Regions from separate parts of the Amycolatopsis alba DSM 44262 genome, predicted to be linked through region 2. Evidence: riboswitches for the same ligand, from Rfam matches in the RefSeq annotation. Region 2 holds a riboswitch; the other holds the start of a gene.
The links. A riboswitch is a leader RNA that binds a small molecule or an ion and turns the genes downstream of it on or off. The one in region 2 is predicted to bind glycine.
Positions count from the first base shown of each region.

Region 1 (4,066 bases), 4.8 Mb from region 2:
AACCCCGCCACCGAAGAGGTGGTGAGGTCGGTCGAGCTGACCTCGGCCGAGGAGACCGACGCGGCGATCGCCCGCGCGCAGGCGGCGTTCCCCGCCTGGCGTGCGGTGGCCCCCGGCGACCGGGCGCGGCTGCTGCGCCGGTTCGCCGACGCCGTCGACGCGGACATCGAGAACCTCGCCCGGCTGGAGGTCGTCAACGCCGGTCACACGATCGGCAACGCGCGCTGGGAAGCGGGCAACGTCCGCGACGTGCTGACGTACTACTCGGCGTCACCCGAACGGCTGGCAGGCAGGCAGATCCCGGTCCCCGGTGGCGTGAACATGACGTTCCACGAGCCACTCGGCGTGGTCGGGGTGATCGTGCCGTGGAACTTCCCGATGCCCATCGCGGGCTGGGGGTTCGCGCCCGCGCTCGCCGCCGGGAACACCGTCGTGCTCAAACCCGCCGAACTCACCCCGCTGACCGCGATCCGGCTCGGCGAACTGGCCCGTGAGGCCGGGATCCCCGCGGACGTCTTCCAGGTACTTCCCGGCAAGGGCTCCGTGGTGGGACAGCGGTTCGTGGACCACCCGGCGGTGCGGAAGGTGGTGTTCACCGGCTCCACCGAGGTCGGCAAGCAGATCATGGCGGGCTGCGCCGCGCGGGTGAAGCGCGTGACGCTGGAGCTCGGCGGCAAGAACGCGAACATCGTCTTCGCCGATTCCGATCTGGAAAAGGCCGCGGCGAAGGCGCCCTACGGCGTGTTCGACAACGCCGGGCAGGACTGCTGCGCGCGGTCGCTGATCCTGGTCCAGTCGAGCGTGTACGAGAAGTTCATGGAGCTGCTGGAACCCGCCGTGAACGGGGTCGTCGTCGGGGACCCACGGCTGGAAGTGACCGAGATGGGGCCGCTGATCTCGGCGGGACATCACGCGAAGGTGTCGTCCTATGTGGACGACGCCGCGCCGGTCGCGTTCCGGGGCAGCGCGCCCACCGGACCGGGATACTGGTTCGCGCCGACCGTCGTCACCCCGCCGGACCTGCGGCATCCGCTGGCGTCGGACGAGATCTTCGGCCCGGTCGTCGCGGTGGTCCCGTTCGACGGCGAGACGGACGCGATCACCATGGCCAACCAGACCGAGTACGGCCTGTCCGGCTCGATCTGGACCCGCGACGTCGGCCGCGCTTTCCGCGTCGCACGCGGCGTCGAAGCCGGGAACCTTTCGGTCAACTCGCATTCGTCCGTCCGGTACTGGACGCCGTTCGGCGGATTCAAGCAGTCCGGGCTGGGCCGCGAGCTCGGCCCGGACGCTGTCGACGCCTTCACCGAGACCAAGAACCTCTTTATCAGCACAGAGTGAGCAGGTCTCTTTTCGTATCAAGACCATCAGCACGGAGGAATAAGTGGTGCAGCGTTTCGAAGGCCGCGTCGCGGTCATCACCGGCGGCAGCGGTGGCATCGGCCTCGCCTCCGCGCGGCGGCTGGCGAGCGAGGGCGCGAAGGTCGTCATCGGCGACATCTCCGCCGATGCGGGCAAAGCCGCGGCAGACGAGGTCGGCGGCCTGTTCGTGCAGGCCGACGTCACCGACGCCGACCAGGTCGAGGCCCTGTTCCAGACCGCCGTGGACGAATTCGGCTCGGTCGACGTCGCGTTCAACAACGCCGGCATCTCCCCGCCCGAGGACGACTCGATCCTCACCACCGGCATCGACGCCTGGGAGCGGGTGCAGAAGGTCAACCTGACCTCGGTGTACCTGTGCTGCAAGGCGGTGCTGCCCCATATGCGGCGGCAGGGCAAGGGCTCGATCATCAACACGGCTTCGTTCGTCGCGGTGATGGGCGCGGCGACGTCGCAGATCTCCTACACCGCGTCCAAGGGCGGGGTGCTGGCGATGAGCCGGGAGCTGGGCGTGCAGTTCGCGCGGGAGAACATCCGGGTCAACGCGCTGTGCCCCGGTCCGGTGAACACGCCGCTGCTGAAGGAACTCTTCGCGAAGGACCCCGAACGGGCGGCGCGGCGGCTGGTGCACGTGCCGGTCGGGCGGTTCGCGGAACCGGACGAGATCGCGGGCGCGGTCGCCTTCCTGGCGAGCGACGACGCCTCGTTCATCACCGCTTCGCAGTTCCTGGTGGACGGCGGCATCTCCGGCGCCTACGTCACCCCCCTCTAACCCGCTGCCCTGGTCGCGCTGCCCAAGTCCGTGAAGGCCTCCTTGAGGGACTCTGAGTCCCTCAAGGAGGCCTTCACGGACTTGATGGAGAACGCGTGACTCGCGTGATCAGGCCCGTGACTCGCGTGATCAGAGCCGTGACTCACGAGTTCCGGCTTCCGTCACGCGAGTTCCGGCTCTGATCACGCGAGTGCCGTCCGGGCACCGCGGGTGTCCGGGCGAACGGGACAAGTGACGTGCCCGGCCTGAAGTAGACGGGCGCTGAACACGCCAGGTACGGTGTGCGCACAACTGCAGATCGGGCCGTCGAGCTGGAGCGGGAGAGCCCCCACGAACGTGGTGGGGCACCGAAGGAGCAAACTCCCCGGAATCTCTCAGGTAGCCACTACCGCTTCCGCGAGGCCACTCTGGAAAGCAGGCGCGCAAGTGCGCCTCACCCAAGGTGAAAGCCACCCTTCCCACGGGTGGTGAAACTCTCAGGTGCCATGACAGAGGGGGAGTTCCCAGCGCACCGGTCTATCCGGCGCCTGAGTAAAGGAGCTCCCTTGACCAGTACGTCCTTCGACGACCGGCACATCGGCCCCTCGGAGTCCGAGCAGGCCAAGATGCTCGCCGAGGTCGGCTACGGCAGTCTCGATGCCCTGGTGGCCGCCGCGGTCCCGGCCGCGATCCGGGTCACCCGTGACCTCGAACTTCCCCCCGCCGCGTCCGAAGAGGACGCCATCGCGGAGCTTCGCGCGCTCGCCGCGCTCAACAAGCCGATGACGCAGATGATCGGCCTCGGCTTCCACGACACGGTCACCCCGGCGGTCATCCGCCGCAACGTGCTGGAGAACCCGGCCTGGTACACGGCGTACACGCCGTATCAGCCGGAGATCTCGCAGGGCCGTCTCGAAGCCCTCCTCAACTTCCAGACCATGGTCTCCGAGCTGGCCGGTCTCGCCACCGCGAACGCCTCGCTGCTCGACGAGTCCACCGCCGTCGCCGAGGCCGTCATGCTGATGCGCCGCGCGTCGAAGGCGAAGTCGAACAAGGTCGTCCTCGACGCCGAGTGCCTGCCGCAGACCATCGCCGTCGTGCGCACCCGCGCCGAGGCGATGGGCGTCGAGGTCGAGGTCCGCGACCTGCTCACCGGCCTGCCGGAGGAGTTCTTCGGCGTCGTCGTCCAGTATCCGGGCGCGTCCGGCGTACTGCGCGGGGCGGGCTTCTACTCCGCCATCTCCGAGACGGCGAAGGCCGCCGGCGCGCTGTACACCGTCGCCGCCGACCTGCTCGCTCTCACACTGGTCACCGCGCCGGGTGAGTTCGGCGCCGACATCGCCGCCGGTTCGACCCAGCGCTTCGGTGTCCCGCTCGGCTACGGCGGCCCGCACGCCGGGTTCATGGCCGTCCGCGCCGGGCTCGAGCGTTCGCTGCCGGGCCGCCTGGTCGGGGTCTCGGTCGACGCCGACGGCAACCCCGCGTACCGCCTCGCCCTGCAGACCCGCGAGCAGCACATCCGCCGCGAGAAGGCGACCTCCAACATCTGCACCGCGCAGGTCCTGCCCGCCGTGCTCGCCGCGATGTACGCGGTCTACCACGGTCCGGACGGCCTCAAGCGCATCGCGACCCGCGTCCACGAGCTCGCCGCCGGACTGGCAGGCGCCCTGCGCGCCGGTGGCGTCGAGGTCGTGCACGAAGGCTTCTTCGACACCGTCCTCGCGCGCATGCCCGGCCAGGCCGAAGCGGTCGTCGCGGTCGCGCGCGAGAACGGGATCAACCTCGGCCCGGTCGACGCCGACCACGTCCGCATCGCCGTCGACGAGGTCACCACGCCCGCGATCATCGCCAAGGTCCTCAACGCCTTCGGCATCGAGAACAAGGCCGAAGACGCGCAGGCCCTGCCCAGCGGCTTGAACCGCGAGAGCGACTACC
Region 1 covers NZ_KB913032.1:1,665,923-1,669,988, reverse strand. Annotated here, with positions in the region: gene AMYAL_RS0107680 (aldehyde dehydrogenase family protein) at 1-1,341, shown strand, start outside; gene AMYAL_RS0107675 (3-oxoacyl-ACP reductase) at 1,385-2,152, shown strand; glycine riboswitch at 2,550-2,654, shown strand; gene gcvP (aminomethyl-transferring glycine dehydrogenase) at 2,698-4,066, shown strand, end outside.
Region 1: another riboswitch for glycine. It lies ahead of gcvP (aminomethyl-transferring glycine dehydrogenase); the one in region 2 lies ahead of gcvP (aminomethyl-transferring glycine dehydrogenase).

Region 2 (4,066 bases):
GCCGGCCTTGTTGGTGAAGTGATACGAGATGATCCGGGTGCTGGACAGCCCAGCCCGCTCCTTGATCTTCGCGAACGACGTCTTGTGGTAGCCGAGTTCGGAGATCGTCGCGATCGTGGCTCCGACGATCTGGGCCCGCCGCGCGGCTTCGGTGACTGACAGCCCCAGCTCCGCCTGGACCTCTTGCATGGCGCTTTGCGTGGAGGGAGTTACTTGCATGAGTAAAAAATAACACGGCTGAGTAAAAGTGGCAAATGCGGCCGAACGGGGGAGTGCGCGCGGCAAGCCTCAAGAAGAGCTTGAGGTCGACCGCGCGTCGCGTTGACCGCTTTGCCGGACGCGCTTACCGTCAATGGAGGTAAATCGCCAAGGTGTGATTCGGATGTCTGGGGCATCCGTCTTGACGATGGACTCCGGTGCGGACTCACGTGGGTCCGCGCGGCTTTGTTCGCCGGCCGCCAGGTCGGGCGAGGGGAGGCATGGCGTGGTCGAGGCTGGTAGCCCTCAAGAGCCGCTCGTTCCAATCGCTGACGGCGAGCAGGGCGAGCTGTTCCCCGACTCTTCCCTTCCGGATGAACTCGTCGGCTACCGCGGTCCCGCCGCCTGCCAGATCGCCGGGATCACGTACCGGCAGCTCGACTACTGGGCCCGCACGAAGCTGGTCGCGCCGAGCATCCGCACGGCGCACGGTTCCGGTTCGCAGCGGCTCTACTCGTTCAAGGACATCCTCGTCCTGAAGGTCGTCAAGCGGCTGCTGGACACCGGTGTCTCCCTGCAGAACATCCGCGTCGCCGTCGACCACCTGCGGCTGCGCGGCGTCCGCGATCTCGCCAGGGTCACCCTGTTCTCCGACGGCACCACCGTCTACGAGTGCACCTCGCCCGAAGAGATCGTCGATTTACTCCAGGGCGGGCAGGGCGTTTTCGGGATCGCCGTCAGCGGGGCCATGCAGGAGATCAGCGGCACCATCCACGAGTTCCAGGCCGAGCGGGCCGACGGCGGCGTGATCGAAACCGTCACGCCCGACGAGCTCACGCAGCGCCGTAACGCCCGTCGTACCGGCTGATCACGAAGCCGCGCGAGCGGCAGGGTAGGCTCACTCACGCGGTCGACGAATCCGCGCGGGAGAGACCGAGTCGATAACCGTTGAGCTCGGCGCCGAAGGAGCAAGTCCTCCCCGGAACCTCTCAGGCACCCTGGACCGCGCGGAAGAGACGCCTCTGGAAAGTGGTTCGCCAGGTCACAGCCTGGCGGCCCCGCCGACGGTGCAAGCCCGGCTCAACACTCGGGCGAAACTCTCAGGCGCCCCCACGGGGGTACGGACAGAGTGGGGAGGGCCAGGACAATCCGTCCCGGCCCCACCCCCGCGTCTTGGGAGGTCCCCGATGGAGCCCGTTTCACTGGCCGCTCTCGAAACCGGAACCCCTTTCGCGGACCGGCACATCGGCCCCGGTGCCGAAGAACTCACACGCATCCTCGACGTCGTCGGCGTCGCGTCACTCGACGAACTTGCCGAACGGGCCGTTCCAGCGTCGCTGAGGGAGTCCGCAACGCCACCGGACCTGCCGCCGCCCGCCACCGAGACCGGCGCGCTCGCCGAACTCCGCGCCCTGGCCGCGCGCAACCGGCCCAGGGTCCAGATGATCGGCCTCGGCTACCACGACACCGTGACCCCGCCGGTGATCCGCCGCAACGTCCTGGAGAGCCCGGCCTGGTACACCGCGTACACGCCGTATCAGCCGGAGATCTCGCAGGGCCGCCTCGAAGCGCTGCTCAACTTCCAGACCATGGTCGCCGATCTGACCGGTCTCCCGATCGCCAACGCGTCGATGCTGGACGAGGCGACCGCGGCGGCGGAGGCGATGACGCTGGTCCGCCGGGCGGGCAAGGCGAAATCGAACCGGTTCGTGGTCGACGAGGACACCCTGCCCCAGACGATCGAGGTCCTGCGCACCCGCGCCGAACCGCTCGGTATCGAGCTGGTGACCGCGGACCTGTCCCAGGGCATCACCGGACTCGGCCTCGGCGGCGACTTCTTCGGGGTGCTGCTGTCGTATCCGGGTGCTTCGGGCGCCGTCCGCGAATGGGACCACACGATCACCGAGGTCAAGGCGCTGGGCGCGGCCGTGGTGATGGCCGCGGATCCGCTGGCGCTGACGCTGCTGCGGTCGCCGGGCGAGCTCGGCGCAGACGTCGCTGTCGGATCGACGCAGCGGTTCGGTGTCCCGATGGGCTTCGGCGGCCCGCACGCGGCGTACCTCGCCGTCCGCCAGGGGCTCGAACGGCAGTTGCCGGGCCGTCTGGTCGGCGTGTCGAAGGACGCCGATGGCGCTCCCGCGTACCGGCTCGCACTGCAGACCCGTGAGCAGCACATCCGCCGCGAGAAGGCGACGAGCAACATCTGCACCGCCCAGGCGCTCTTGGCGGTCATCGCGTCGATGTACGCGGTGTACCACGGCCCCGAAGGGCTGCGCGCCATCGCGAACCGCGCGCACCGGATGGCGACCGTGCTCGCGGCGGGACTCGCCGAAAGCGGTGTCGACGTCGTGCACTGCGAATTCTTCGACACCGTCATGGTCTCCGTTCCCGGCCGGGCGGGCGGGATCATCGGCACGGCTCGTGAGCTCGGGGTCAACCTGCGGCTCGTGGACGCGGACCACGTCGCCGTCGCCTGCGACGAGACCACCACCCGTGAGCATCTTTCCTTGGTGTGGAAGGCCTTCGGGGTCGCGGTGTCCGATGTGGACTCACTCGACGCGGACACCGCCGACGGCTTCCCGCCGGATCTGCGCCGCACCAGCGACTACCTGACCCATCCCGTCTTCCACGCGCACCGCTCGGAGACGGCGCTGCTGCGCTACCTCAGGGCGTTGTCCGACAAGGACGTCGCGCTCGACCGGAGCATGATCCCGCTGGGTTCGTGCACGATGAAACTCAACGCCACGGCCGAAATGGAGCCGATCACCTGGCCCGAGTTCGCCGGACTGCACCCGTTCGCGCCCGCCGAGGACGCGGCGGGGCTGCTGACCATCGTCAAGGACCTGGAGCGGTGGCTGGCGGGAATCACCGGCTACGACGCGGTTTCCCTGCAGCCGAACGCCGGGAGCCAGGGTGAGTTCGCCGGACTGCTGGCGATCCGGGCCTACCACCGCGAACGCGGGAACGCGGCGCGGGACGTCTGCCTGATCCCGTCCAGCGCGCACGGGACGAACGCGGCCAGCGCGGTCATGGCGGGCATGCGGGTGGTCGTCGTGAAATGCGACGAAGAGGGCAACATCGACCTCGGCCACCTCAAGTCCACTGTGGACGAGCACGCGGACGACCTGGCCGCGATCATGATCACCTATCCCTCGACGCACGGCGTCTACGAGGACACCGTCCGCGACGTCTGCGCGCTGGTGCACGACGCGGGCGGCCAGGTGTACGTCGACGGGGCGAACCTGAACGCCCTGATCGGTGTCGCGCAGTACGGCAGGTTCGGCGCCGACGTCTCCCATCTCAACCTGCACAAGACCTTCTGCATCCCGCACGGCGGCGGTGGGCCCGGCATCGGGCCGATCGGCGTCCGCGCGCATCTGGCGCCGTACCTGCCGAACCACCCGCTGCAGCCGGACGCGGGCCCGGCCACCGGCGTGGGCGCGATCAGCGCCGCGCCGTGGGGGAGCGCGTCGATCCTGCCGATCTCCTGGGCCTACGTCCGCATGATGGGCGCGGAAGGCCTCAGGCGTGCGACGCTGACCGCGGTCGCGAACGCCAACTACGTCGCCAAGCGCCTCGCGGAGCACTACCCGGTGCTGTACTCCGGGCACGACGGCCTGGTCGCGCACGAATGCATCCTCGACCTCCGCGCGCTCACCAAACGGACCGGCGTCACCGTCGACGACGTCGCCAAGCGGCTGGCCGACTACGGCCTCCACGCGCCCACGATGTCGTTCCCGGTCGCCGGAACGCTCATGGTCGAGCCCACCGAAAGTGAGGATCTCGGCGAGCTCGACCGGTTCTGCGACGCGATGATCGCGATCCGCGGCGAGATCGAGAAGGTCGCCGCGGGGGAGTGGCCGGTGGA
Region 2 covers NZ_KB913032.1:6,505,336-6,509,401, forward strand. Annotated here, with positions in the region: gene AMYAL_RS0130495 (TetR/AcrR family transcriptional regulator) at 1-189, opposite strand, end outside; gene AMYAL_RS0130500 (MerR family transcriptional regulator) at 485-1,066, shown strand; glycine riboswitch at 1,113-1,214, shown strand; gene gcvP (aminomethyl-transferring glycine dehydrogenase) at 1,386-4,066, shown strand, end outside.